Regions from separate parts of the Streptomyces sp. NPDC008163 genome, predicted to be linked through region 1. Evidence: riboswitches for the same ligand, from Rfam matches in the RefSeq annotation. Region 1 holds a riboswitch; each other region holds the start of a gene.

What was found. A riboswitch is a leader RNA that binds a small molecule or an ion and turns the genes downstream of it on or off. The one in region 1 is predicted to bind thiamine pyrophosphate.
Region 2: linked by a shared signal. The riboswitch ahead of ACFZAT_RS07960 (cytosine permease) and the one ahead of ACFZAT_RS29815 (thiamine ABC transporter substrate-binding protein) in region 1 are both predicted to bind thiamine pyrophosphate.
Region 3: linked by a shared signal. The riboswitch ahead of thiC (phosphomethylpyrimidine synthase ThiC) and the one ahead of ACFZAT_RS29815 (thiamine ABC transporter substrate-binding protein) in region 1 are both predicted to bind thiamine pyrophosphate.

What each region holds. Positions count from the first base shown of each region.
Region 1 covers NZ_JBIBHG010000016.1:88,784-98,408, forward strand. The annotation lists gene ACFZAT_RS29765 (pRL2-23) at 1-425, opposite strand, end outside; gene ACFZAT_RS29770 (RRQRL motif-containing zinc-binding protein) at 448-774, opposite strand; gene ACFZAT_RS29775 (hypothetical protein) at 771-1,280, opposite strand; gene ACFZAT_RS29780 (DUF2637 domain-containing protein) at 1,277-2,278, opposite strand; gene ACFZAT_RS29785 (DUF6303 family protein) at 2,275-2,565, opposite strand; gene ACFZAT_RS29790 (hypothetical protein) at 2,562-2,756, opposite strand; gene ACFZAT_RS29795 (DUF6284 family protein) at 2,753-3,019, opposite strand; gene ACFZAT_RS29800 (UTRA domain-containing protein) at 3,956-4,735, opposite strand; gene ACFZAT_RS29805 (NUDIX domain-containing protein) at 4,752-5,240, shown strand; gene rlmN (23S rRNA (adenine(2503)-C(2))-methyltransferase RlmN) at 5,403-6,509, shown strand; TPP riboswitch at 6,580-6,696, shown strand; gene ACFZAT_RS29815 (thiamine ABC transporter substrate-binding protein) at 6,781-7,884, shown strand; gene ACFZAT_RS29820 (ABC transporter permease subunit) at 7,971-9,575, shown strand; gene ACFZAT_RS29825 (ATP-binding cassette domain-containing protein) at 9,578-9,625, shown strand, end outside.
Region 2 covers NZ_JBIBHG010000003.1:4,820-14,444, reverse strand. The annotation lists gene ACFZAT_RS07980 (AAA family ATPase) at 1-977, shown strand, start outside; tRNA gene ACFZAT_RS07975 (tRNA-Pro) at 1,028-1,101, shown strand; gene ACFZAT_RS07970 (LPFR motif small protein) at 1,269-1,397, shown strand; gene ACFZAT_RS07965 (helix-turn-helix domain-containing protein) at 1,858-2,784, shown strand; gene ACFZAT_RS07960 (cytosine permease) at 2,984-4,366, opposite strand; TPP riboswitch at 4,357-4,450, opposite strand; gene ACFZAT_RS07955 (FBP domain-containing protein) at 4,494-4,988, opposite strand; gene ACFZAT_RS07950 (NUDIX domain-containing protein) at 5,039-5,545, opposite strand; gene ACFZAT_RS07945 (hypothetical protein) at 5,613-6,512, opposite strand; gene ACFZAT_RS07940 (SPFH domain-containing protein) at 6,509-7,516, opposite strand; gene ACFZAT_RS07935 (TetR/AcrR family transcriptional regulator C-terminal ligand-binding domain-containing protein) at 7,725-8,354, opposite strand; gene ACFZAT_RS07930 (phosphatase PAP2 family protein) at 8,503-9,318, shown strand; gene ACFZAT_RS07925 (hypothetical protein) at 9,315-9,625, shown strand, end outside.
Region 3 covers NZ_JBIBHG010000012.1:70,286-79,910, forward strand. The annotation lists gene ACFZAT_RS25340 (IclR family transcriptional regulator) at 72-842, shown strand; gene ACFZAT_RS25345 (SsgA family sporulation/cell division regulator) at 944-1,381, shown strand; gene ACFZAT_RS25350 (YibE/F family protein) at 1,461-2,783, opposite strand; TPP riboswitch at 2,854-2,987, shown strand; gene thiC (phosphomethylpyrimidine synthase ThiC) at 2,980-4,773, shown strand; gene ACFZAT_RS25360 (hypothetical protein) at 4,818-5,630, opposite strand; gene ACFZAT_RS25365 (metallophosphoesterase) at 5,814-6,872, opposite strand; gene ACFZAT_RS25370 (LacI family DNA-binding transcriptional regulator) at 7,048-8,160, opposite strand; gene hisC (histidinol-phosphate transaminase) at 8,532-9,611, shown strand.

The DNA of each region.
Region 1 (9,625 bases):
AGCAGGGCGTCATGGGTCTCCAGCGCGCCGCGCCGGAGGGCTTCCAGTTCGTGCTCGTCGGTCGGGTTGCGCATCGCGTAGGTGGCCTGCACCGCGAGACGGGCGGCCTCCTGGGCGACGGGGGCGAGGAGCTGAACGCGGGCAGCCGGGGCGGTGATGCTGCCGCGGGTGCGGTGCGACTCGTCGCGCAGCGCCTGGATACGTTCCTCGTCGGCGCCGGTCAGCCTGGCGTCGCCGAGTTCCCACATCGCCCGGCGGTGAGCGGAGAGAGCGACCGCGAGGTCGATGACGGCATTGACGCAGTCACGGCGCCGGTCATCGGCACGAGTAGCGTCACGGGCAGAGCGGGCGATACGAGCCTGGACGAACCCCGCGACCAGCGTCCCGGCGAGGGTGCCGAACACGGCGATAAGGGTCTGTTCCACGTAGACCTCCGTGGTGGGCGGGTCAGCAAGAGGAGTCGGAGCAGGGCACGCACATGCCGAGCGAGCGCGGGATGCAGTACCCGGCATCCCGCCGGCAGACCGGGCAGGTACGGCGAGCCCGCATGGCTTTGGCCAACGCCGCGGTACGGCCCGGGGTCATGGGCCGTACCGGGCGTGCGAGGTCGATGCGGTAGAGGTAGGCGACCAGGGGGTCGCGGCGGCGCCGGGGCCGGCAGACCTCCGCGACAACGCCTTGACCACCCGGTCGCAGCCCCATCGCGCGCAGCTGGCGCCGGGTGGCCAAACCGTCGGGGGCCAGGCGCCACCGGTAGGTGGGCAGCGTGCTCACCGGACGCCACCGAGCGGAACGGGCCAGATGAGCCAGGGGACCTCGGAGGGCGGCGGCTCGGGGGAGCGGGAAGCGGCGCGGGCAGCCCACCCGTCCTGCGGGGCACCCTCGGTCTCGGCCGTGATCTGCGCCGCATCCCGGGTGGCGTGCACGCTGTGCAGGTCACCGGAGCGGTACAGCAGGTAAACGTGGTCGGCCCGGTTGGACTGCTTGCGCGCAGTCCGCAGCAACATCCGCAGCGCCTGCCGGTCCTCAGTGTCCAGAAGCGACTGGCCGCGCAGAGCCCCCAACTCGCCCTTCAACAGGCACAGTTCGTCGTTCGCCCGGGTGAGTTTGGTTTGGAGGGTTTCCGCCGTGGCTTCAGCGCGGGCCGTGGCAGCGTTGGCGAGGTCCCGTTCCAGCTCGTGCTGCTCGCCCTTGACGCGTGCGGCCTTGATGGTCGCTTCGGCCTTGGCGAGGTCGGCACGCAGAGCGTTGAGGGTACGGGTCCGGATCAGCGCGATCATGCGGAGGCTCCTTCGAGAGCGGCAGGGTTGGTGTCGCGCAGTTCCTGGTAGCGGGTGGAGACCCAGCCCACCGACCAGCCGCACAGCTCCGCAGCCGTGCGCACGGGCACCCCGGAGGCGTGGGCGGCGGTGACGATCTGGCGGGCACGGTCCTCGGGCAGTTTGGTGTTCACCGGCCCGCCGGACAGCAGCGCTTCGCGTTCACGGGTCTCCCGCTCCGCCCGCTCCTGCTGCTGCCGGTGCTCCGTCTGCTCGCTCTCCAACCGCTCGCGCTCGCGGCGCTGAGCGGCCTCGCGTTCAAGGCGTTCACGCTCGACGCGCTGCTGTTCACGCTCGCGTTCACGACGTTCACGGGCCTCACGCTCGGCCCGCTCCCGGGCCTCTGCCCGCTCGCGCTCCTCACGCCGCGCCGCTTCCTCGCGGGCGGTCTGTTCACGGGCCAGGAGGGCTTCGTGCTCGCGCTGCTCGCGCGCCAACTGGGCGGCGTGTTCGCGCTCCTCGCGGGCCCGCCGCTCCTGCGCCTCGCGGCGTTCGGCGGCTTCCTGCTCGCGCTCTTTGCGTTCGGCCTTGAGTTGGTCTTCGCGGGCCTGCTGGGCGGCGGTGATGGCTTGGCGGTAGGCGAGACCGGTCTCTGCCGTGACGATGAGCAGGAGGGGTGCGACTGCGTGCACGGCCACGCCGACCAGCTCTTTTCGCAGCGCGGAGTCCGCGACGTTCAGGGCAAGGGTCATCGCTCCGGTCATCCACCGCAGCGCGATCGGCCAGCGCCCGCCGTGCCCGCCCAGCCGGGCCAGCACAGAATCGAGCCGCACGACGATCACGACCGCGGCGTCCACGACGAGCGGAAGGATCGGGGCGGTCCAGGTCCAGCCCTCGGGGGTGTGGCGCTCCATCAGCGGGGTGACCGTGAGGATCGAGAACAGCATCGCGCCGCCCACGATCAGCCACGTCCCCACTGACAGCGCCTTCTCCGCTGAACGGATCTGAACATCGTTCACGACGCCACCTCCCGGACCTGTGCCGACGCGATCAGAGAGACGGGCTGGGCGGGGTCGTCGCCCGGGGCGTAGTCCTCGGACCAGGCCCACTCGGGGGTGTCGGTGAACGTGTAGCCGAGAGCGTCCAGAGCCCGCGAACGGTCCTGAACACTCGGCACCGCGGCGCCGTCGAAGACGTACTCAGGCCACTGAGAGCCCGGGATGCCGTAGATCGCCACGTACAGGCGCCACCGGCCCGTGCTCTGCCCGATGGCCATCTGCGCGGGGAACGTGCCGGGCGCGCTCATGCTTTACCGCCCCGACGGGCACGGCCGTAGAGCACCCAACCGGTGATCTGAACGGCGATGGCACCAGCGGCCAGGCAGCGCCATGCCGGTTCGTCCAGCACAGCCGCCAGGATCGACCCGACGCCGGCCAGGCCGATACCGGCGAACACGAGAACCAGCGCGGCGCGCTGCGACAGCGGGAAGCCGCTCATGCCGCACCGCCCGGCTGCATCGTGGCGGTGCGGTTGGTCAGGTCGCGGCGGGCGGCCATGACCCGCTTGCGGGCCCGGCGGATGCGCCGCTCGTCCAGCTCCCTGGCCGGGCGGTCGATGGTCGTGATCTGCGCGTCGAGCAGATCGACCTCCGCGAGGATGAGCGGCATCTCGTGCTCGATCGCGTCCAGCTCGGCGGCCGACGGCTCGAAGTCGAGCGACGCGGCCGTAACAAGGCCCTGAAGGGCAGCGATGGGGATCATGGGTCGTTGTCTCCTCACAGTTGAACGGCCCAACAGCACCCCGGAGCAGCCACTCCGGGGTGCTGGCCGTTGGATGAAAGACCACCCGAGGGGTGGCGGTGCCCCGGGCCGGATTCGATCCGGCGGCATCACGCCGGGTCCGGGGCGGGGGTGGTTCAGCGGCCGGAGCCGCCGGAGGAACGTCGGTTGGCCTCGCTGACCTTCTCCGACAGCTCCTTGTGCTCCTGCTCTGTCAGACTGCTGATCACAGGTGCCTCCCATCAGGTGCCTGTATCGCGGCACCCCGGTTGCCCCCGGGGTGCCGCCGTGGTTCCGGACCATCCGGCTCCCCTCAACCCCGCCCGTACAGCACCGCACTTGGCAGCGCCGGACGGGCGGGGGAGGCAACCGGCCCGCGATAGCCGCGGGGATTCGGTCGAGCTGGCGGCCTGCCGAACGTGGCCACCGACGCGGCGGGCGTTGTCACGAGCGCGGGTCCAGCGCTGGTGACGCCCCAGGTATTCGTTGATGCATCGAGCCCCCTCGGTTGTAGGGACGGCGGATGGGTTCGGTTCTCCGATTCGCACGGCGCCGCTCGATCCGGGGAGATCCGAAGTCCCGGACGTCTGAGGGGGCGGCTTCAAGGTGTGCCGCGCGGTTCTTTCGAGTCGGTGGCGTGTCCCCCGTCTGGGGTGTCGGGCCCCGGTGTGACGGGGGCCCTTTCTCGGCCGACTGGTCTCCACTCACCTCGGCCGGTGCGGTCACGGCCGTCGTACTGCGGTGGATCACGCTGTGGAGTTGTAGTGCCGGAAGGCACGCAATGCACGGAACCCGAGGGCTCCTACACTCCTGTACTCATGTGCAGGAGTTATGTCCATCAGAGTGCCCAACTCCTGTACATGAGTCAACCCGCCGCGAGGACTTCTTTCGCGACGGGCTGCGGGAGGTGCTTGCCGGTCAGTCGCCGGCGGGGATGCGGTAATCGAGAACGAACTGGTCAGCGGCCATGATCGTGTCGCACACCTCGACCACTCGACCCTCTTCGGTCTCCGCGCTTCGCGTCAGGTGGATGACCGGCGAACCCGGGCTGAGGGTGAGAGCGCCCGTCTCCGCCTTGGTCGCCAGGCGGGCGCGGACGGTCTCGGTGAACTGCCCCAGGATGTGACCGTTGTCCTCCAGTCGCGCGTAGATGCCACCGCCGCCGGGATTCTCCTCGAACAGCTCTGGAATGTCCTTCGCGATGTCCCAGGGCAGGTAGGAGGTGGCCTCTTCGGTCGGAGTGCCATCACTGAAGTAGAGGCGCCGACGCGCGAGGACTTTGGTTCCTTCCGGTACGCCCAGGCGCTCCGCGATCTCGCCCACCGCTTCCGTCGGGCCGATGTAGAGCACGGTGACCCCGGGCTTCTTGCCTGCCTGCTCCGTCTCCGCGATGTACGCGGCCTTACCGGCTCGTCGGTGTGAGCGCCTGAAGCGGTCCGACGACTTGCGGCGAACGGGCGGCTGGCTCTTCACGAACGAACCCTTGCCGTGGAGGGTGTCGATGAGACCGGTCGGTCGGAGCTCTGCGACTGCCTTCCGTGCCGTGCCCTGTGAAACGGAGTAGCGGGTCATGAGCTCGGATTCGCTGGGCACCTTCTGCCCAGGCTTAAGGACCCCTTCCCTGATCTGCCGAGCGAGGTCGTCGGCGATCTGTAGGTACCGTGGCTGACCAGAGTCCCTTACGGCTGTTGTGCCCATGTCCTTCTGCTCTCCTATGCTCATATACATGAGTAACGCTACCCAGGAAGATGCGTCAATGTCGCTGCACTCGGTCTCAGTGGCTGGCGTAGTCGTTCGTGAAGATGGTCGGGTCCTTGCCATCCGGCGGGCCGACAACGGTGCCTGGGAGGCGCCGGGCGGCGTTCTTGAACTCGATGAGCGGCCGGAAGTTGGTGCCTGCCGAGAAGTCATGGAAGAGACCGGAATCGAGGTGGACCCGGTCCGCCTGACAGGCGTGTACAAGAACATGGCGCGCGGCGTAGTGGCCCTGGTTTTCCTGTGCCGGCCAACGGGAGGCCGGGAGCGAACCTCGGACGAGTCGACGGCTGTGCGGTGGCTCACTCGCGAGGAGGTCCGAACCCTCATGACCGAGGCGTACGCGGTCCGGGTTCTGGATGCGCTCGACGGAGGAGCGACGCAGGTGCGCGCGCACGATGGCCGCCGCCTGCTGAAGCCGGGCCCCGATGCCGTCTCGCGCGCCTGACCTGCTGACTGAAGCGTGGCACGGGGCCGTCTGTGGGCCGTCCCAGGGTCGCCAGTGACCACCGACCACGACCAGTAACGACCGGGTTCGCGTAGCAGTCACCCGGGCTGAGCTGGGCGACGACGCGGGGCACCTCGGCTTGTCTGCGACACTGGAAGAACCATGCCTAAGCCCGGAGAACTCACTTTCGTCGCGCCCCGCGGAGCCAAGAAGCCGCCGCGGCACCTCGCCGACCTCACGCCCGCCGAGCGCAGGGAGGCCGTCGCCGCGATCGGCGAGAAGCCGTTCCGCGCCCAGCAGCTCTCGCAGCACTACTTCGCGCGGTACGCGCACGACCCGGCCGAGTGGACCAACATCCCGGCCGGATCGCGGGACAAGCTCGCCGAGGCGATGTTCCCCGACCTGATGTCCGTCGTCCGGCACATCAGCTGCGACGACGACACCACCCGTAAGACCCTCTGGAAGCTGCACGACGGGACGCTGGTCGAGTCCGTCCTGATGCGCTACCCGGAGCGGGTCACGATGTGCATCTCCTCGCAGGCCGGCTGCGGGATGAACTGCCCGTTCTGCGCGACCGGGCAGGCCGGACTCGACCGCAACCTGTCGACCGCGGAGATCGTCCACCAGATCGTGGACGGCATGCGCGCGCTGCGCGACGGCGAGGTTCCCGGCGGGCCCGCCCGGCTCTCCAACATCGTGTTCATGGGCATGGGCGAGCCGCTGGCCAACTACAACCGCGTCGTCGGCGCGATCCGCCGGCTCACCGACCCCGAGCCCGACGGCCTCGGCCTCTCGCAGCGCGGGATCACCGTCTCCACCGTCGGCCTGGTGCCCGCGATGCTGCGGTTCGCCGACGAGGGGTTCAAGTGCCGCCTCGCGGTCTCGCTGCACGCCCCGGACGACGAGCTGCGCGACACCCTCGTGCCGGTGAACACCCGGTGGAAGGTGCGCGAGGTGCTGGACGCCGCGTGGGAGTACGCGGAGAAGTCGGGCCGTCGCATCTCCATCGAGTACGCCCTGATCCGCGACATCAACGACCAGGCGTGGCGCGGCGACCTGCTGGGCCGCCTCCTCAAGGGCAAGCGGGTCCACGTCAACCTGATCCCGCTCAATCCGACGCCCGGCTCCAAGTGGACCGCCTCGCGGCCCGAGGACGAGCGGGCGTTCGTGGAGGCCATCGCGTCCCACGGGGTGCCGGTCACCGTCCGCGACACCCGGGGACAGGAGATCGACGGCGCCTGCGGACAGCTGGCGGCCTCCGAGCGCTGAGGCGGGCGGCCGTCGGTGCCCGGGACCACGGCCGAAAACGGCCGTGTAGCCTGGGGCCGAAGTCAACTGCATATTCCGACAGGGGAGCGCCACAGCGCTGAGAGTGCGGCACCAAGGACAGGTTGGCCGCAGACCCTCTGAACCTCGCCCGGGTCATTCCGGGTAGGAAGTTCGGACCATACTCAAGCTGTTGCGCCCTGCCCGCTTCCGGCTCCGGCCGGTGTGCGGGCGGGGCCGCGTCTCTTCCTGGTCACTCCAGGAGGAATCACACATGAGCACCACCCAGAAGGCCGCGGTGGCGGCCGTCGCCGCCGCGCTCGGCGTCACCGCGCTGGCCGGCTGCGGAAGTTCCGACGACTCGGGCTCCGGTTCCGGTTCCACCCAGGGCGCCGGTTCAAAGACCGTCACCCTCGTCAGCCACGACTCCTTCAACGCCTCCAAGGGCGTGCTGAAGGAGTTCACCCGGCAGACCGGCTACACCGTCAAGGTCCTCAAGAGCGGGGACGCGGGCGCCGCGCTGAACCAGGAGATCCTGACCAAGGGTTCCCCGCGCGGCGACGTGTTCTTCGGCGTCGACAACACCCTGCTCTCGCGCGCCCTGGACAACGGCCTGTTCACCCCGTACGAGGCCAAGGGCCTGGACCGGGTCCCGGTCGATGTCCAGCTGGACGCGGACAAGCACCGCGTCACCCCGGTCGACACCGGCGACATCTGCGTCAACTACGACAAGAAGTACTTCGCCGACAAGAAGCTCGCGCCGCCGAAGACCTTCGCGGACCTGGCGAAGCCCGCGTACAAGAACCTGCTCGTCACCGAGAACGCCGCGACCTCCTCGCCCGGCCTCGGCTTCCTCCTCGGCACCGTCGCCACCTTCGGCGAGGACGGCTACCAGGACTACTGGAAGAAGCTGAAGGACAACGGCGTCAAGGTCGTGGACGGCTGGGAACAGGCGTACAACGAGGAGTTCTCCGGCTCGGCCGGCGGCAGGAAGGCCAAGGCCGACCGGCCGCTCGTCGTCAGCTACGCCTCCAGCCCGCCCGTCGAGGTGCTGTACGCGGACCCGCGGCCGAAGACCGCGCCGACCGGGGTCGCCACCGGGACGTGCTTCCGCCAGATCGAGTTCGCCGGTCTGCTGGACGGTGCGAAGAACGAGGCGGGCGGCAAGGCCCTGCTGGACTTCCTGATCGGGAAGGAGTTCCAGGAGGACATGCCGCTCACCATGTTCGTCAGCCCGGTCGCCAAGGACGCCGAGTTGCCCGAGCTCTTCACGAAGTTCGGCGCCACCGCGGAGAAGCCGGCGACCGTGGCCCCGGACACCATCGCCAAGAACCGTGAGCAGTGGGTCCAGTCGTGGTCCTCGCTCGTAGTGAAGTAGCGAAGACCCCCGTACGCGGACCGGGCGCGCGCGGGAGGTCCGCACGCGCCCGGGCCCGGCGCGGGGCCGCGGTGCGGCTCGGCCTGATGGCCGTGCCCGTCGCGTTCTTCGCCGTGTTCTTCGCCTACCCGGTCGCCGCGATCGTGGGCCGGGGGCTCAAGGCGGACGGCGTCTGGCAGTTCGGCAGGTTCGGCGAGGTGCTGGCCCGGCCGGAGATCCGGGACGTCCTCTGGTTCACGCTGTGGCAGGCGCTCGCCTCGACCGCGCTGACCCTGCTGATCGCGCTGCCCGGCGCGTATGTCTTCGCCCGGTTCGACTTCCCCGGCAAGCAGGTGCTGCGGGCCGTGGTCACGGTGCCGTTCGTGCTGCCGACCGTCGTGGTGGGCACCGCGTTCCTCGCGCTGCTCGGGCGCGGTGGGCTGCTGGACGAGCTGTGGGGCGTGCGGCTCGACACGACCGTGTGGGCGATCCTGCTGGCGCACGTCTTCTTCAACTACGCGGTCGTCGTCCGGACCGTCGGCGGGCTCTGGGCACAGCTCGACCCGCGCCAGGAGGAGGCCGCCCGGGTGCTCGGCGCGAGCCGGTTCGCCGCCTGGCGCCGCGTGACCCTGCCCGCGCTCGCCCCGGCCGTGGCCGCCGCCGCGCTGATGGTCTTCCTCTTCACCTTCACCTCCTTCGGAGTCGTACAGATCCTCGGCGGCCCCGGCTTCTCCACGCTGGAGGTGGAGATCTACCGGCAGACCGCGCAACTGCTCGCGCTGCCCACGGCCGCCGTGCTGACGCTCGTGCAGTTCGCCGCCGTCGGCGCGATCCTCGCCGTGCACGCCTGGACCGTACGCCGCAGGGAGCGCGCGCTGAAGCTGGTCGACCCCTCGGCGACCGCGCGCAGGCCGCGCGGGGCCGGCCAGTGGATGCTGCTCGCCGGGGTCCTGCTGAGCGTGCTGCTGCTGGTCCTGCTGCCGCTCGCCGTCCTGGTGGAACGCTCGCTGGGCGGCTCCGGTCTCGCCTACTACCGCGCGCTGACCTCGGCGGACGCCAACAGCGGTACGTTCCTGGTGGCGCCGGTCGAGGCGATCGGGAACTCCCTGCGCTACGCCGTCGTCGCGACGCTGATCGCCCTCGTCGTCGGCGGGCTCGCCGCCGCCGCGCTCACCCGGCGGGCGGGGCGGCTCGTCCGGGGCTTCGACGCGCTGCTGATGCTGCCGCTCGGGGTCTCGGCGGTCACCGTCGGCTTCGGCTTCCTGATCACCCTGGACAAGCCGCCGCTCGACCTCCGTACCTCCTGGATCCTGGTGCCGCTCGCCCAGGCGCTGGTCGGGGTGCCCTTCGTCGTACGGACGATGCTGCCGGTCCTGCGCGCGGTGGACACCCGGCTGCGGGAGGCGGCGGCGGTGCTCGGGGCGTCGCCGCTGCGGGCCTGGCGCGAGGTGGACTTCCCGCTCGTACGGCGGGCGCTGCTGGTCGCCGCCGGGTTCGCGTTCGCCGTGTCGCTGGGGGAGTTCGGCGCGACCGTGTTCATCGCGCGGCCCGACAACCCGACGCTGCCGGTGGCCGTGGCGCGGCTGCTAGGCCGGTCCGGGGAGCTCAATTACGGCCAGGCCATGGCCCTCAGCACCATCCTGATGCTCGTGTGCGCGGTGTCGCTGCTGCTGCTCGAACGCATCCGCACCGACCGATCCGGGGAGTTCTAGAGATGCTGACGCTCGAATCGGCCACCGTCCGCTTCGGCGACCGGGCCGCG
Region 2 (9,625 bases), on a different contig from region 1:
TCCGCGCCTTCGACGCCATGCTGCGCGGCGAGAACGCCGAGGTCATCGTCGACTTCTGCGAGCGCGCCCTCGTGGACGGCCACCCCGCACGCGGACTCGGCTGGACCGATTCCGAGTGGGGCTTCGAGCTCCCCGCCATGGTCGGGATCACCTACGCCTTCACGGACCGGCTCGACCGGGCCGAGGAACTGTTCGGCGAGGCCGTCCGGGCGTTCGAGATCTCCGGCTGGAGCGGTGCCCACCTGGCCTTCGCACACACCCTGCTCGGCCTGGTCCACCGCCGCCGGGGCCGCCTCGCCGAAGCGGAGGCCTTCCTGCGCGAGGGACTGCGCCTCGCGGACCGCGTCGGCAGCGGGCTCCCCGTCCACTGGGACGCGGCCTGCCTGCTCATCGACACCCTGCTCGCCCGGGGCCGGGTCCCCGATGCCCGCAAGGTCGCCGACCAGTACGACTTCGGTCTGCCCTACCCGAGCGCCATGGTGCTGCCGGACGCGCCGTGCGTCCGGGGCCGCCTGCTGCTGGCCGAAGGCCGTACGAAGGAAGCGGTGACCGAGCTGGAGGCGGCCGGGCGCTCCCTCGAGCCGCGCGGCAGGTTCAACGGCATCTGGGGTCCGTGGGCCGGTGACCTGGCCCGCGCCCTCGCCGATGAGGACCCCGGCCGCGCCGCCCAGCTCGCCAACACGGCCCGGGTCCACGCGGAGCGGTTCGGCACGGAGACCGCCATCGGCGAGGCCCTGCGCTGCGTGGCCCTCTTCGCGCGCCCGGAGGAGTCCGTGCACCTCCTCGGCGAGGCGGTCCGCCACCTGGAGGCGTCCCCCTCCGGCTACGAGTTCGCGCAGTCCCTCTACGACTACGGAGTCGCCGCCCGCTCGCCCCGCGAACTGGCCCGCGCCCACAAACTGGCCACCGCCTGCGGCGCGGAAGGACTGGCCGCCCGCGCCCAGCAGGCACGCGCGTCGATCCGGTCCACCGAGTGAGGTAATGTTTTCCCTGCAGCCGCCACCCGGCGAGACCGGGCAGGCGACAGCGGGACGTGGCGCAGCTTGGTAGCGCACTTGACTGGGGGTCAAGGGGTCGCAGGTTCAAATCCTGTCGTCCCGACTGGATGCAGTCGCAGACGAGGGCCGGTTTCGGAATCACCGAAGCCGGCCCTCGGCCTTTGTCCGGCCTCCACCGCGGTGTTTTTCCGCCGGAAGCCCGGGTACGCGGTCGCCTACAGAGCACCACGACACTCCGGAGCAGGGGTGCGACCGAACAGAGGAGTAGCCATGCTGAAGGCGATTGCAGATGTGTTCCGTTCCATCGGCGGCGCCATCGCGACGGTGGTCACGCTTCCCTTCCGGGCCGTCGCCCGGCTCTTCAGCGGCGCGTCGAGCACCGCCAACGGCCACCACTGAGCGCGCCGGCACCCCGCAAGGGCACCCGAAGGGCAGCTCCGGAGAGATCCGGAGCCGCCCTTCGGCATGTCCGGGGGGTCATGAAGTAACGAATCATTGTTCAGAGCTTCGCCCGGGCCGGGGCGCCGGGGTGAGTGACTTCTTCCCGCCGATCGTCCGCGGCGCGCTGACCGTCCGCTCCCTGCCCGACGTCACCCGCTGGATCGACGGCCTCCCCGACCGGCCGCGCGACTGAGCGGACTTGGCATCGCGTGCACCCTTTCCTGGCAACCCGCGCAGACCTTCGCGGGTGCCCGGAAGCACTCGGTGGCCTGGGGGAGCCGCAGGCCCGGGTCCGCGCCGCGCCACGCGCTTGAGCTGCTGCGGGGCTGTCGCAGGCCCGATCTATTGTGTCCCTCGCGCCGCGTCGGGTCCGGGGGAGGAGCCGACGCGTGGGCGCACATGACGAGGGGGGTCTTGCATGTCGAACGCGAAGTCGGATCCGAAGAACCCGGCACCAAATGTCACGGCAACGGCACGCGCACAACTGGGCGCGGAGATGCGGAGGATCAAGGAGGGGGCGCAGCTCAGCTTCGGCGGGCTGGCCGGACGCACGCACTACAGCCGCTCCTCGTGGGAGAGGTTCCTCAACGGCAAGCAGTTGCCGACCCCCGTGGCGGTCGAGCAGCTGGCCGCCGTGGCCGGCACTCCGCCGGAGCCGTTGCTCGACCTGCTGGCCAGGGCCGGAACAGAGGTCACGGAGCCGGCGCCGGCCGCGCCCGGCAGGGCTGCGGGGTCGCCCACCGTCGCCGGTGACGCGGCCGCCGAGGGTCGGACGCCGGGCGAGCGGCCGGGTGTCTCGTGGCGGCGGCGCTGTGCGGTGATCGGATACATCGCGGCCGGTGCCCTGATGGGCTCGGTGGCGACGGGGCTGCTCTCCCCGTACCTCGCGGGAGCGGACCGGGGCCCGGACGACGCCACGACCCGTACCGAGGGCAAGAAGGCGAGCGGGCAGGGCGCGGACCTGGTGCCCGGCGCGGGCGACATCAAGGTCAAGTGCGCGTCGGACACCTGCTGGCGCAACGATCCCCAGGCCATGGAGTGCCAGTGGGACGCGAAGACCGCCAGGAGCACCTATCTGCGCGGCATGCAGATCGAACTGCGCTACAGCGCCGCCTGCCAGGCGGTCTGGGGCCGGATCGAGGGCGGGGCCGTCGGCGACAAGGTGATCATCAAGGACGCCCGGGGGATGGAGCTGGACGCCCTCATCCGCTTCGAGCACGACTCGTACACCAAGATGCTCGGCGTCTCCAAGGAGGCGCCGCTCGACTCCATGAGCGTGTGCGGGGAGATTCCGTCCGAGAAGCAGATGCAGTGCGCGCCGACGGGAACGGCCAGGATGCCCTGACTGACCGGGCGCCGGGACCGGTGCGCTGCCGCCGGTCCCGGCGCCCGTTGAAACGGGTGCGCGGTGATGCGGTGGTGCGCCCTCCGGCAGATCTTTGTACGCTGCCCACGCACCCACGCCCGGCTTCGTCTCCCGGGACGCTTTCCACGAGCGGCGCCTACCGCGACGACCGGTACACCGCCCTCGTCCGAAGGGTGAGTCAGCGGGCCCGGCGCATCCGCAGCGGGGCGTACACCGCGAGCGCCACGAGGAACGCCACCCCGTACGCCAGGTCCGCCCCGTGCAGCGCCTCGGCCACCGGGCCCACGTACAGGCCGGTGCTCATGAACGGCACCGCCGCCGCGAAGGCAACGGCGAACGCGGCGAGCGCCGGCCACCACGGGCGCGGCCGGGCGTGCTCGGCCGCGAGGTCGACGGGGGCGCCGCGCCGGGCCCGGGCGCGGACCAGCCAGTCCACGGACACGATCGCCACGAAGCCTGGGATCCAGTAGCCGACGAGAAGCAGCACGTTCTGGAACCGGGCCGTCGTGTCGGCCGCGTGCATCCACAGCACCAGCGGGAACCCCAGGGCGGCGGCGAGCGCGGCGGCCACCGGGCGCGGCAGGCGCACCCCCATGGTCTGCAACGCCAGCGAACCGCTGTAGTCGTTCATCGCGTTGCTGCACAGCGCGGCCAGCGCCACCGCGAGCAGCCCGAACGCCCCGAGCACACCCCCGCCGAGCAGGGAGTCGATACCGCGTGCGGTCTGGTCCGTGAAGACCGAGGCACCCCACAGCCCGATCGTCTGGACCGCCGCGAACGAGGCGCTGATCCCGCCGAGCGTGCACCAGAACATGCGCGTCCGGGACGTTCCGCGCGGCAGATAGCGGCTGAAGTCGCTCGCGTACGGTGCCCAGGACAGCGCGAGGCTCAGGGCGATGGTGCAGGTCAGGACGAACGCCCCGGCCCGGTCCGCGCCGTGCACGGTCGAGGCGGTCACCGGGTCCACCCCGCGCAGGAGCTTCGTGGCGAGCACGGCGAAGGCGGCTGCCAGGGCGAACGTCATGACGGTCTGGAGCCGGTGGATCACCTCGTAACCCAGCACCCCTAGCGCGCCCTGCGCGGCCATCATGACCAGCACCCCGAGCCAGAACGGCCAGCCGCACAGCTGCGCCAGCGCGTCCCCGCCGAAGAGGCCGATCAGGGCGTCCCAGGCGATGGACGACAGCCATTGCAGGGCGCCCGGCAGCACCACACCCGGTCCGAACGCCAGTTGGGCGAGCGGCAGTTGGCCGGAGCCGGTACGGCTGCCCCAGGTGCCGAGATACGCGGTCGGCGCGGCGCCGACGAGAGTGCCGAGCACGACGGCGGCGAGCGCGGTCGCGAAGTCCAGGCCGAGCGCGATGCCGACGGTGCCGGTGAAGACGCCGGTCATGGTCAGATTGGGCGCGAACCAGACGGTGAACAGCCGGCCCGCCCCGCCGTAACGCCGGTCCTCGGGGACCGGGGCTATCCCGTGCGCCTCGATGCGCAGGTCGCCCGGGGCGGTGGGCATGCGCCCGCCGAAAGCGGCGCGCTCGTCCTGGGCATACGGCAACGACATGGAGACATCCCTCCGCCAGTGCTAACTGGTTCAGGTTCGACGGGTGTGATCTCAGCCCCGTGCGGGGCACCCCGTGTCCGGTGTGGCGGCCAGGATAGCGCCGGTCCGTCCGATGTCGTCGCGAGGGTCAGCTGAAGAGCTTCGTCACGAACGCGTGGAGGTTGCCGACGGTGCGGGCGATCTGCTCCTCCGTGGTCAGGCTCTCCTTGAACCGGGCCCCGGAGTCCACCTTCTTCTTGCCGCGCACATACAGCGAGCAGGCCAGATCCGTGCACATGTACAGGCCGACCGAATTGCCGTCGCGCCCGGCGGGGCCGGTCTTGCGGGCGGTCATCAGGGAGACCCCGCTGCCCGGGTGCGTGGTCAGGCAGAGCGAGCACATGCTCCGGTGCAGGAAGCCGCGCTGCTGGGAGGGGAAGCGCAGCGAGATGCCGGCGGGCTCGCCCCCGTGCTCGGTGACGATGTAGCTGCGTCCCGGCGCGGACAGGTCGCGCCAGCCGAGGAAGTCGAGGTCGTCCCACGGCAGCTCCTCGAAATCGCGGGGGAGCGGCAGACGCTTGGCTTCCCCCTTGGAGCAATTCACGAACGATGAGCGGATGTCCTGCTCGGTCAGGGCCTTCATGACCACGAAGCTAACTCTGCCTATGGCCCCTAGGCAAACGATTAATTCAGTTAGGGGCTCACCTGGGGCACTTCGGGCGCGAGGGTGAGCCGGTGCACGGGTGGATGCGGGATGCCGAGATCCGGGCGCCAGGTCGCGAGGATCTGCGCGGACGGGTCGAAGAGCGGCGAGGGGAGCGCGTCGAGCGGGGTCCACTCCCAGGTGCTGATCAGATGCGGCTCGGTCACCCGCGCGGTGCCGGTGTCCACGCGCACCAGCGCGGCCATCGTCACGCGGTTGATCCCGCCGAGGGCGTCGTGCAGCATCGCGAAGACGGTGACCTCCTCCTCCGGGACCGTCAGCCCGGTCTCCTCGCGCAGTTCCCGCACGGCCGCCGCCACGACGGACTCCGGCACCGGGTCGACCTTGCCGCCGGGCAGCTCCCAGGTGCCGCTGTGGTGCCGTCCGAGCAGGATCCGGCCCCGCGCGTCCTGCACGATCACCCCGACCCCCAGCGCGGCCTGGGCCTCGGGCGGCCGGCTGTTACGGGACGGGGTGTGGGGGTTCTCGGTGGCCATGCTGCTCCTCTGATGGGGGGCGGGCGGTGGGCGTCGAGCCTACGGCGATGCCGCGTCCGCCCCCGCCTCACACCGTCAGCCGCAACGAGATCTCCGAGACCCCGAGCCGTACGCTCTGCCCCCACGTCAGCTCCAGCGCGTCCGCCTCCATCCCGTCGCCGAACACCACCACCCGGTCCGACTCCACGGTCAGCCGCAGTCCCTGCCCGGGCCCCAGCTCGCCCGAGACGAACGACGTGCCGGTCGACGGCGAGGGCCACGCCTCCCGGACGAACCAGAGCAGCCGGGGGTCGGCGGGCCCGGGCAGCGGCAGGGTGCTGTGGCGCTCCTGCCAGAGCGAGCGGAGCCAGCCGGTCGCCCCGGTGCCGGTGCCGACCAGGACGCCGGAGGATGCCTGCGGCTCGGCGGGGGAGTCCGCCGTGTCGGGTCCGAGCCGGTAGCGGGCCGTCTGGTGGCCGGGCGGGCCGAGGTAGACCTCGTTGAGGGCGAGCAGCCGCTGCGTGTCGTCGGCCACCGCCTCCACCATCGTCAGCGCGTCGGCCCGCCCGCCCGGCGCCACGGCCGCCCGCATCAGCGCCGCCGCGTCGGCCGGGCGGTGGCGGACCAGGACGCCGGGGTTGCGTCCCGGATCGGTGTCGATGCCGATGACCGGCTGGCCGGAGAGGTACTTCGCGGCGTTGGCGACCAGGCCGTCCTGCCCGACGACCACCACCACGTCCTCGGGCGCGAACAGGAACCGGTCCAGGTCGGCCCGCTCCACCCGGCAGTGCCGCCAGGTGAGCGGAACGGCCGCCGCCACGTCCGCCAGGGCCTGCCGGGTCCGCTCGTGCCGGCGGGCCACCTCCTCGATGGACCGGCCCCGCGCGCCCAGGACGAACGCGGCCTGGCCGTGCGTGCCGTGGCGGGCGAGCAGTTCCTCGTACTCCGTGGTGCGGTGGACCAGGACCGCCCGCGGGGCCAGGCTCACGCCCCCGCCTCCGGCCGGGCCAGCTTGCTGAGCAGACCCGTGAGCACGTCGGGCGACAGGGTGAGACTGTCGATCTGCGGCAGGTTCTCGGCGAGCCGGGTGGCCGCCAGTGCGTGCAGCGTCGCCGCCTCCACCTCGCCGTGCGCCCGCAGCCAGGCCGCCTGGGCCTCCGCCCGCGCCGCGCCCACCTGGCGCGCCGCCTCGGCCTCGGCCCCCGCGAGCCGCACGGTGCGGGCGGCCTCCGCCTCGGCGCGCACCCCGTCGGCGGCGGCGCTCTCCTCGGCCTCCCGGCGGGCGTTGGTGCCGCGCTGCTCGACCAGTTGTTCCTCGCGGCGGGCCAGCTCGATCTGGCTGGCCAGCTCGTTCTCCGCGATGGTCCGCTCGCGCTCGACGGCCACGGCGCGCCGCTCGTAGGTGGCCCGGTCGGCCTCCTGCTGGATCTGCTCGCGGGCGGGGGTGCGCAGGGCGCGCTCCACCTCGGCCTCGGGGCGGATGGCGACGACGCGGACGGCCACCACGTCGATGCCGGTGGCGGGGAGCCTCGGCTCGGCGGCGAGACCGGCCGCCACCCGCTCGCGGACGGCGGCGACCCCGTCGACCAGGGCGCCGGCCAGCGGGGTGCGGGCCAGCACGTCCAGGGTGTGCTGCTGGGCGGTCTCGGTGAGGAGGGTGGCGATCTGTTCGAGGGGGGCGCCGCGCCAGGCACCGGTGTCCGGGTCGACGGAGAAGTCGAGGCGGGCGGCCGCCTCCGCCGGGTCACTGATCCGGTAGGTGACGGTGGCCTGGACCGTGACGTCCTGGAAGTCGGAGGTGCGCGCGTGGAACGCCATGGCCAGCTCGCGGTCGTTGACCGGCACCTCGGAGAGCGCGGCGCTCAGCGACCGGTACCAGAAGCTCAGCCCCGTCCCGTCGTGGGCCAGTGTGCCGCGCTTGTGGTGCCGGATGTGCGCGGTGGGCGCCGAGCGGAGATGGCGCCAGCCGAAGCGGCGGGTGATGTCGGCCATGGGGACCCCCCTGATGTCGTTTTCGTCATGACGACGATAAGCAGAATCCCGCCTTATCGTCAAGAGGACGAATAAGGGGGGTGGCCGGATACGCGAACGGCCGGTGACTTCTGAGAAGTCACCGGCCGGCCGGGTGCGCGCCGCCCCCGTCCCCACGGTGCGGCGCGGGCGGGCCGCCGTCATCCGCTCGGACGACGGCCCACGTCTGTCAGGACCCGGACGCCGGGGCGTCCAGGCCGAGTGCGGGAAGGACCGCGCCCTCCACGAAGCGGACGAGGTAGGTCTCGTCCGCGTGGGTGCCGGCCAGCATCGGGCGGGCCCGCATCACCCCGAGCAGCTGTGCGGAGACGAACTCCGCCGCCGGATTGTCCGGCGCCACCTCGCCGCGCTCCACTCCGCGCCGTACGAGCGCGTCGACCGCCGCCATCTCCGGCAGGATCAGCGACTCGCGCAGGGCGCACAGCAACTCCGGGCTCTGCAGCGCCGCATGGCTCAGTGCCAGCATCAGCGGGGTGTCCCGGCCCGCGCCCTCGCCTATGGCCCGCGCCGCCTCCAGCAGGTCACCCGCCAGTGAACCGGTGTCGATCTTCCGCAGGGCGCCGCGCCGGGTGCCGTGCAGGGCGGCCACCACCAGCTCGGGCTTCGAGCCCCACTGGCGGTAGAGCGTCGACTTGCCGCAGCGGGACCGGGCGGCGACCCCCTCCATGGTCAGCGACTCGTAGCCGTTCTCCCTCAGCATGTCGAGCACGGCGGCGTAGAGCTCCTGGGCCCGCTCCGGCGTGATCTTCGAGCGGCGCTGCGCGGGGGGCTGCTCCTGCTCGGTCTGCTGCGGCGACATGTGCCTTCCCTCTCTGCGACTCTGCGACGAGGTCCATCGATACGCCAGTGTACCGATACGCGTGTGTACCGATACGCCTCCGTATCGGTACACTGGCGTATCGATAAGGGCGGACGTCCGCCGAAGCGCATCAGCAAAGGGGCACCGGGTGAATTACGCCGGCACCAAGCCCGCCGATCGGAAGCCGGACACCTTCGCCCGCCCGCCCCTGGTCCGCGAGCTTCTTCTCGTCGTCGGGCTCTTCCTGATCTACAAGCTCGGCCGCCAGGCCGCGAACGGCCATGTGGACGAGGCGTTCCGCAACGCGGGCCACGTCTGGGACGCCGAGCGCGCCGCGCATCTGCCCGGCGAGGGCGCCGTCCAGGGCCTGCTGCTGCACAACGAGACGCTGATCCACCTGGCGAACACCTACTACGCGGCCGTGCACTTCCCGGCCACGCTGCTCTTCCTGGCCTGGCTCTACTGGCGCAGCCCCCGCCATTACGTCTGGGCGCGCCGTGTCCTGGCCGCGCTCACCGGCGCCGCGCTCGCCCTGCACCTGCTCTTCCCGCTGGCCCCGCCGCGCCTGCTCGCCGCCACTCACCTCGTGGACACCGGCCGGGTGTACGGGCCCTCGGTCTACGGAGCCCAGCCGGCCACGGACTCCATGGCCAACGAGTTCGCCGCGATGCCCTCGCTGCACTTCGGCTGGGCCGTCATGGTCGGCGTCGGCCTGGTCGTCGCCACCCGTTCCCGGTGGCGCTGGCTGTGGCTGCTGCACCCGGCGATCACCCTGTTCGTCATCGTCGGGACCGCCAATCACTACTGGCTCGACTCGATCGTGGTGGCCGCGCTGCTCTCCGTGTCGCTCGCCGCGCTCCGCCTCCCGCGCGCCGAACCGGTGCGCGCGCCGCAGCCGTGGCCGTCCGTCGTGCGGCAGCGGGAGCACGCCGCCGCGTACGCCGCCTCCGGGGCGCACCGGTGAACGCCACCCTGATCGCCGTCGCGCTCTCCCTCGTCTCCGCCGCCGCCTACGCCGCCGCGGCGGTCGCCCAGGCCCGGCTGGCCGGCCGCATCGCGCCCGGCACCGGCACGCTCCGGCTCCTCGGGCGCGGCGCCTGGTGGTGCGCGGTCGGCCTCAACGCGGGCGGCGCGCTGCTGCACGTGGCCGCGCTGAAGTACGGGCCGCTCACCCTGGTCCAGCCGCTGGGTGCGCTGACCCTGGTCGCGGCCGTCCCGCTCGGCGCCCGGGCCGCGGGCCGCCGGGTCACGGCCACCGAGTGGCGCGGCAC
Region 3 (9,625 bases), on a different contig from region 1:
TCCCCGGCAGACCTGTGGGGGCGGCCCCCACGGGCGGGCTGACCGCCCGTCACCACGCCTGGGGGTGACCGTTGACCACGGCATCGAGTACTGCTGTTCCGACACTCATCGGGTCGGTCCAGCGGGCGCTGAGGCTGCTGGAGGCTGTGGGCACCCATCGCGACGGGGCCCCGGCCAAACAGCTCGCGAGGGAGGCGGGGCTTCCCCTTCCCACGGCCTACCACCTGCTGCGGACCCTGACCCACGAGGGATATCTGCGCCGTGAGAACGGCGTCTTCCGCTTCGGTGCCGCCGCCGAACGGCTGATGGGTGACCGCGCCGCTCAGAGCCGCCGCAGCGTCATGGCCCGTTCGCTGGGCCGCTGGCGGGACATCGTCGGAGCCCCGGTGTACTGCGCCATCTATCGAGAGGGTGAGATCGAGCTTCTCGCCGTGGCGGACACCCCCGAGCGGCCGGCGGTCGACGAGTGGGCGGCGTTCCGTGAGACCGGCCACGCGCACGCGATCGGCCAGTGTCTGCTGAGCCGACTGGACGAGAAGGCCCGCGAGGACCACCTGGACCGGCACCCGGTGCGTCCGCTGACCCGGTACTCGGTGCGCGACCGAGCGGCGTTCCTCACCCGGCTGCGGTCGCTGGAGCGTACGGAACCGGTCATCGAGCGCCAGGAGTACGCGCTCGGGACCGTGTGCGCGGCCATCCCGATCACGGCTGGATTCACCGCCGCCGCGATGGCCATTTCGGTACCCCTCCACGAGGAGGATCGGTTGCTGCCCGCAGTCGAACGGCTACGCGGTGAAGTGTCGAGCCTCTTGCGTTCGTTCGTGTTCTCTATCAGTATCTGAAAAATCACTCCTTGTGATCTGCTATCGCGTGCACCACGATGGCGTCAATAGGGCCATGGGGGATCATTCCTGGCCAGATTCATCTACTGCGGGGTTGAACGATGCGCGAGTCGGTTCAAGCTGAGGTCATGATGAGCTTCCTCGTCTCCGAGGAGCTCTCATTCCGTATCCCGGTGGAGCTCCGGTACGAAGTGTGCGATCCGTACGCGATCCGGATGACCTTCCATCTGCCCGGCGACGCCCCCGTCACCTGGGCTTTCGGCCGCGAGCTGTTGCTCGACGGCCTCAACAGCCCCAGTGGTGACGGCGATGTCCACATCGCGCCGACCGAGCCCGAGGGGCTGTGTGATGTCCACATCCGGCTGCAGGTGGGTGCCGACCGTGCGCTCTTCCGGGCGGGCACGGCACCCCTTGTCGCCTTCCTCGACCGTACGGACAAGCTGGTTCCGCTCGGGCAGGAGTGCACGCTGGGTGACTTCGACGGCAATCTGGAGGAGGCGCTGGGGCGCATTCTGGCCGAAGAGCAGAACGCGGGCTGACGTGGTCCACGGCCCGGGAGCCGACTTGCCACTCGAACACGACACCTGCCGATCGGGTGAATCACGCTGTGTGTTCCGGTCACGGCTTCGCCCGCCGTCGCCGTCCCCTGCCGCTCCGCATGGGTGCCGATGCCCCGGCTTCCGCGCCGACCCCCGTGCGGTCCGCGGAGACGACCAGCGCGGCGAGCGCTGTCGTCACCGGTACGGAGGCGACCAGTCCGATCGAGCCGACGAGGGTACGCACGATCTCCTCCGCCACCAGCTCGCTGTTGGCGACCGTCCCCACACTGCTCTGCGCGACCGTGAACAGCAGCAGGAGGGGCAGCGCGGCGCCCGCATAGGCCAGCACCAGGGTGTTGACCACGGAGGCGATGTGATCGCGGCCGATTCTGATCCCTGCCCGGTAGAGCTGCTTCGCACTCATAGTGGGGTTCGCCCGGCGCAGTTCCCAGACCGCCGATGTCTGGGTGACCGTGACGTCGTCGAGCACGCCCAGGGAGCCGATGATGACGCCGGCCAGCAGCAGTCCGCTCATGTCGATGTGCGGATACAGGCCGTGGATGAGGCCGGTGCTGTCGTCGGTGTTCCCGCTCAGGCTTGCCCAGCCGATGAAGAGTGAGCCGAGCAGCCCGATCAGGAGCAGTGAGATCAGGGTGCCGATGACGGCGACGGAGGTGCGGGCGGTCGGTCCGTGGCAGATGTAGAGCGCGATCAGCATGATCGCTCCGGCCCCGACGACCGCCACCAGCAACGGATTCGAGCCCTGCAGTATGGCCGGAAGGATGAACAGGGTCAGTACGGCGAACGACAGGGCGAGCGCCACCAGGGCCATGACCCCGCGCATCCTGCCCACGAGCACCACGGCGAGGGCGAAGATTCCGGCCAGCAGATACAGGGGGAACTTCCGGTTCACGTCCGTCACGGAGTACTGGAGGTCATGGGGCGCGTCGGGGGCGTACGCCACCACCACCCCCTGGCCCTCCCGCAGTTGCCTCGGTGCGTCCGGCTGGACGACCTCGACGAACCGGCGCCCCGAGTCGGGGCCGGTGGTGACCTCGACGGTGGCCTTGTCGCAGAGGCTGCCGGACGTCGGCCGGTCCTCGGGGGGTCGGGTCTCGGCGCTTACGGGAAGCTGGGCGGCGTTCACGTCCTTGCAGTCGACCTCTACGACGCTCACCACCTTTCCCTGCTGGGTCTGCCGGTCGAAACCGACACCGGTCCGTTCGTGCGCCGGCGCACCGCCCGGCCAGAGCACCACGAGGCCGACGAGCACGGCGGCTGCGAAGGGGACCAGCACGGCGGCGATCACCTTGCGCAGATGGGCGGAGACGGGTGCGGCCGGGCCATGGCTGTGCGTGTGCTGATGGCCCTGCGGTTCCGGGTCGCGATGAGGGGACGTCACCGGCCGATCATCGCAAGAAGGAAGGGGCCCTCTGTTCAGCTCACCCGTCAGGGGGCTAGCGTGGTGGCACCTTTGCACACGCGGGAGCTCGGAGCACCGGGCTGAGAGGGCGCTGACCGCCGTACGACCGTACGGGAGACGCTGCGCCGACCGCCGAACCTGTTACCGGGTAATGCCGGCGTAGGGAGTAGGTCTCATGACCACATCGGACACACGCACGCCTGCCTCCAATCAGGGCGACGAGGCCGGGAAGTCCATCGGCTGGCACAAGGGATACGTCCAGGGGCCGCGCCCCGACATCCGGGTGCCGGTCCGCCAGGTGCACCTGACCAACGGCGAGGACGTGACGCTGTACGACACGTCCGGGCCGTACACCGACCCGGCCGTCGGGACCGACGTCCGGCGCGGCCTCGCACCGCTCCGGGAGAACTGGATCATCGCCCGCAGCGACACCGAGGAGTACGCGGGCCGCCCCGCCCGTCCCGAGGACGACGGGCTCAAGCACACCTCGCCTCGAGGTGGGCTGCGCAATCTGGACGCGGTGTTCCCCGGCCGTCCGCGCCGCCCGCGGCGGAGCCGGGACGGACGGCCCGTCACCCAGCTCGCGTACGCCCGCGGGGGCGAGATCACCCCGGAGATGGAGTACGTCGCGGTCCGCGAGAACGTGCCGGCGGAGGTGGTGCGCGAGGAGATCGCGGCCGGCCGCGCGGTGCTGCCCGCCAACGTCAACCACCCCGAGACCGAGCCGATGATCATCGGAAAGCGGTTCCTGGTGAAGGTCAATGCCAACATCGGCAACTCCGCGGTGACGTCCTCCATCGAGGAGGAGGTGGACAAGATGACGTGGGCGACCCGGTGGGGTGCGGACACGGTCATGGACCTTTCCACCGGCCGCAACATCCACACCACCCGTGAGTGGGTTCTTCGCAATTCACCCGTACCGATCGGAACCGTCCCCCTCTACCAGGCCCTTGAGAAGGTCGACGGGCGGGCGGAGGAACTGACCTGGGAGATCTACAAGGACACCGTCGTCGAGCAGGCCGAGCAGGGCGTGGACTACATGACGGTGCACGCCGGCGTGCGCCTGCCGTATGTGCCCCTCACCGCCCGGCGCAAGACCGGCATCGTCTCCCGGGGCGGCTCGATCATGGCGGCATGGTGCCTGGCACACCACAAGGAGTCTTTCCTGTACGAGCACTTCGAGGAGCTCTGCGAGATCCTCGCCGCGTACGACGTGACCTACTCCCTGGGCGACGGATTGCGGCCCGGGTCGATCGCGGACGCCAACGACGAGGCGCAGTTCGCCGAGCTGCGCACGCTCGGCGAACTGAACACGGTCGCCAAGCGGTTCGGCGTGCAGACCATGATCGAAGGGCCGGGACACGTCCCGATGCACAAGATCAAGGAGAACATCGACCTTCAGCAGGAGATCTGCGAGGAGGCGCCGTTCTACACGCTCGGCCCGCTGACCACCGACATCGCGCCGGCGTACGACCACATCACCTCGGGCATCGGCGCCGCGATGATCGCCTGGTGGGGGACGGCGATGCTCTGTTACGTGACGCCGAAGGAGCACCTGGGGCTGCCGAACCGGGACGATGTGAAGACCGGGGTCATCACGTACAAGATCGCTGCCCACGCCGCCGACCTGGCCAAGGGCCACCCGGGGGCGCAGGAGTGGGACGACGCGCTGTCGGACGCCCGGTTCGAGTTCCGCTGGGAGGACCAGTTCAACCTGGCGCTCGACCCGGACACGGCACGGGAGTTCCACGACGAGACCCTGCCCGCCGAACCCGCCAAGACGGCGCACTTCTGCTCGATGTGCGGTCCGAAATTCTGTTCGATGAAGATCAGCCACAGCATCACCGAGCAGTTCGGCGGTGCGGCCGGCACCGAGGCGACGGCCGAGGAGATCGCCGAGGGCATGCTCGGCAAGTCGCGTGAATTCGCGGCGGGCGGGAACCGGGTCTATCTGCCGTTGGCCGACTGACCGGCCGCACACGGCTCCGGCGCCTTCCGCCGGAGCCGTGGCGGTCAGTCCAGTTCGTGCTCGGGCCCGCCGAAGTCGGGGCTGGTGAAGTCCGGGCTGCTGTACGTGGGGCGGGGCGCCGCCGCCGGGCCCTCGTCCGGGCCGGCGAAGTCGGGCCTGCTGTAGCCGATCTTGGGGAGGCGGCCCGTCGGGCGGTGCGGGGCGGGGATCGCGGGACCGGCGGCGGGCTCGGCGAGGGCGTCGCGCAGGAAGGGCACGATGCCCCGCTCCAGCAGCGCCTGCCGCCAGGCGTCCTTGGCGCGGGCCACGTCGTCGGGCAGCTGCTCGCGGGCCTCGCGGGCCGACAGGGACGTCGAGCCGTTGCGCAGGGCGGCGATGAGCAGGCCGATGGCGGCGACGAAGATGGCGGCGGCCGTGACGGCGGCGAAGAACCAGCCGGCGTCCACCATGGGACCGGCGAACGCCGGTGGTGGCTCCAGCATCTTCAGGAGGTAGCCGACCAGCAGGAATATGGCCGCCGCCGTGCCCGCCAGCATCGGCGCCAGAACGGTGACGACCGCCCCTATGCCGGCGCCCGACTGGCCGAGGCCGTCCGGTGCTGTGCCGGATGCCGTGTCCCGGGCGGTGGCGCGTGCTTCGTCACGGGCCTTCACGTACTGCTCGTACTCGGCGGCGGCCGTGGCGGTGATCAGGGCGACGGCCGCCAGCGCCATGGTGCGCAGCTGGACGGCGTTGAGGCGTTCCCCTACGGCGGCCAGTTCCGGTCGTTCGTGTGCGTGACGCAGTGCGTCGTCGAGGAGCCGTTCGTACTCGGGCCGGTCCTCGGTCAGCAGGTGCGGAGCGCTGTTCATCTGCATCCCCCGATGCTCCGTCGGGCCTGTATGCCCGCTGGGTCCGGGCAGTTCGGGCGGAAACGGAGGAGAGCCTGCTACTGATAGGCCGATGGTAGAGCGCGCACGGCGCGGGGTGACAGAGGGTTTCCGGAAATAGCCCCTGTACTCGGCGTGGTCAGCTCGGGACGCTTCTTCCCCGCAGAGGGGTCAGTCATGCAGGGGGAGTTGGACGACCAGTAGCTTTCCGGCCATGGTCACCCCGCCGTCCATGGCGATGGCCAGCCCGTCGGCGTACACATGCGGCCCGTCGACCTGCGGCCCGGCACCGTCCTCGCCGTCCTCGGAGCCGACCTCGCCGGTCAGGTACGGGATGGGGCTGTGGCCATGGACGACCCGCCGGCCGCCGTAGGCCGCCATCAGCTCCTGGACGGCCTGGGGGCCCGAGTCGTCGCGGAAGGCGAACCGCTTGGTGAGCTTGCGGAACAGGTCCCAGCACTCGTCGGCGTCGTTGCGCGTGAGGATGGCGTGCACCGTGTCGTTGACGTCCTCGATGGTGGAGCCGTAGTCGAGGTACGCCGTCGTGTCCGAGTGCATCAGGAGGTGCCCGTCCTCCTCGACGACGGCGTCGAGCCGGGACATCCATTGGAGGTGGACGTCCTGAAGGCGCTCCATGTCCGTCTTCTGCCCGCCGTTGAGCAGCCAGGCCGCCTGGAAGGTGGCCGTTCCCGCGCCGGAGTTCACCGGGGTGTCGCCGAACCGCTTGGCCCCGATGAGCAGCAGCTCGTGGTTGCCCATCAAGGCCTTGCAGTATCCGCCGGCGGCCGCGGCCTCGGCGGAGAGCCGCATGACGAGGTCGATGACGCCGATGCCGTCGGGGCCCCGGTCGGTGAAGTCGCCGAGGAACCAGAGGCGCGCGTTGCCCGCCGCCCAGCGGCCTTCGGAGTCGATCAGACCCTGCTCCACGAGGGCCGCGATCAGCTCGTCCAGGTAGCCGTGGACGTCACCGACCACGTAGAGGGGGCCGAGGCCCGGGTCGGCGGCGGGGCGCGGTTCGGGCACGGGCTGCACCTGGGTGGGTTTGTCGACACTGATGACGGGAAGATCGCGCGCCGTCGGGGTGTACCCCTCCGGCGTCTCGCCCTCGGGGAAGGCGTTCCCCGGGTGTGGCGACGCGGGCGGCGCGGGGGACTGCGCATAGGGCGGTACGCGGAAGTCGCGCAACGTCGCCGTCCGCACCACGGGTTCCTGACCGGCCCCCTGTGTCATCGACCCCTCCACACCACCGTCGCGCCGCCGTACACCTGACGGGCCCTGCTGGTCGGGTTGGTCCGCGGTGTCGTGCGCCCATCATAGGAATGCAGATCGTGCTCTGGGACGCACCAGGGGTGGTGAATCCTTCCGCATGCCAGGTTCGTCGGTCGATTGGTCCTAATTGGGATGATCAGTCCCCTGCCGGGGAACGCGGCGCGCTGACCGTGGTGCGGGGCGGGCGGCGTTGTGAGGACGTCCGGACGATGAGCTCCGTCGGCACCACCCGTTCCACCGGACCGTCCTGATCGACGCCCTCGATGGCGTCGATGAGCAGCTGGACGACTGCCGTGCCGATCCTCCGCGGCTTCAGCGAGAGCGTCGTGATGGGCGGCTCGGTCGTCGCGTACACCGTGGATTCGCTGCAGCAGACGAGGAGCAGGTCCTCGGGGACGCGCAGGCCGTAGCGGCGGGCGGCCGCCAGCAGGTCCGTGCCGTTGGGGTCGAAGAGCCCGTAGACGGCGTCGGGGCGGTCCGGGCGGGCCAGCAGCCGGTCGGCGGCCACCGCCCCCGCGCACGGGTCGTGGGCGGGATAGGACTCGTAGACCGGATCCTGCCCCACGCGCTCGCACCAGTGCAGGTAGGCGGTGGTGGAGAGGCGGGTGTACGTGTCGGTGGTGGTGCCGGTGAGCAGTCCGATACGGCGGGCCCCGGCGGCGGCCAGATGGTCCAGGAGGTCGAGCACGGCCGCCCGGTGGTCGTTGTCCACCCAGGCGGTGACGGGCAGCGACCCGGCGGGACGGCCGTCGGAGACGACGGGCAGCCCTTGGCGCACCAGCTCGGAGACGACCGGGTCCTGATCGGACGGATCGATGACGACGGTGCCGTCGAGCGCCACGTTGGACCAGACGTCGTGGCGCGACGTGGCCGGCAGGATGACCAGGGCGTAGCCGCGGGCGAGGGCCGCCGAAGTGGCCGCCCTCGCCATTTCCGCGAAGTACGCGAACTCGGTGAAGGTGAAAGGTTCATCCCCGTACGTCGTCACGGTCAGGCCGATGAGGCCGGACTTGCCGGTACGGAGCGTGCGAGCCGCTGCGGAAGGGCGATAGCCCAGGCGCTCTGCGACCTCGCGGACATGGCGGCGGGTGGCGTCCGGGAGCCTGCCCTTGCCGTTGAGCGCGTCGGAGACGGTCGTGATGGAGACGCCGGCGGCGGCGGCCACATCCCGGATTCCGGCACGTCCCTGCCTGCCGCCGCGCCGGGGGGTCTCCGTCCGGCTCACCTGGTGCTTCCCTGCTGCTGTCATGGCGAGCCGATAGTAGGGGTCGGGCGGGGAATTGGTCCGGTCGCATATTCACGCGTTGACAGGCACGTTTCTGCAAGGCCAAAGAGCGGCAACCACCTTGCGAAACAAGGCTGTTGGCAGTGCCTACCGTCATGTGTCATGCATCCGACCGGATGGACCTGGCGAGGGGGCAAGGTCTCGAGGAGGTCTCAACTCACCTTTTCGAGGGACGCGCGCCACGGAGTGAGCCACCGGCGCGCGCCACCACCGGTCGCGCTCCCCCTCATTCCGGGGTTCACCGGACGAATCCGCTGTCCACCCGTTCGCAGCGGCGCCCAATCCTCATAAGGTGAGCAGTATTGATGTGTACGGATGGTCGAGGAGGACCTGCGGTGAGCCAGACGAGCCCCAAGCTGCGCGCCGAGCTGGACGGCGTTCCCGCCTATGTTCCGGGCAAACCGGCATCGGCGGACGGACCCGCCGCTTTCAAGCTGTCCTCCAACGAGAATCCGTATCCGCCGCTGCCGGGCGTGATGGAGAGCGCCCTCGCGGCCGCTGAGCACTTCAACCGCTACCCGGACATGGCCTGTACCGGTCTGATGAACGAGTTGTCCGACCGTTTCGGTGTGCCCGTCTCGCACCTGGCCACCGGAACCGGCTCGGTCGGCGTGGCCCAGCAACTGCTTCAGGCCACGTCCGGCCCGGGCGACGAGGTGATCTACGCCTGGCGTTCCTTCGAGGCGTACCCGATCATCACGCAGGTCAGCGGCGCGACCTCGGTCAAGGTGCCGCTGACCGACGGCGATGTGCACGACCTGGACGCGATGGCGGACGCGATCACCGACCGGACGCGGCTGATCTTCGTCTGCAACCCGAACAACCCGACCGGCACCGTCGTGCGCAGGGCCGAGCTGGAACGATTCCTCGACCGGGTGCCGAGCGATGTGCTCGTGGTGCTGGACGAGGCGTACAAGGAGTTCATCCGGGACACCGAGGTCCCCGACGGCCTTGAGATCTACCGGGACCGTCCCAACGTGGCGGTGCTGCGGACGTTCTCCAAGGCGTACGGGCTCGCGGGGCTGCGGGTCGGCTTCGCGGTGGCCCATGAGCCGGTGGCGGCCGCGCTGCGCAAGACCGCTGTGCCGTTCGGCGTCAGCCAGCTCGCCCAGGACGCGGCGGTGGCCTCGCTGCGCGCCGAGGACGAGCTGCTGGGCCGGGTCGGCTCGCTGGTGTGCGAGCGGGACCGGGTCTCCGAGGCCCTGGCGCGGCAGGGGTGGACGGTGCCCGTGTCCCAGGCGAACTTCGTCTGGCTGCGGCTGGGCGACCGCACCCTGGACTTCGCGGCGGCCTGCGAGAAGGCCGGTGTGGTGGTCCGGCCGTTCGCCGGCGAGGGTGTGCGTGTGACGATCGGCGAGGGCGAGGCGAACGACCTGTTCCTGAAGGTGACGGAGTCGTTCCGCCAGGAGCTGTAGCCGGCGTCGTCCGG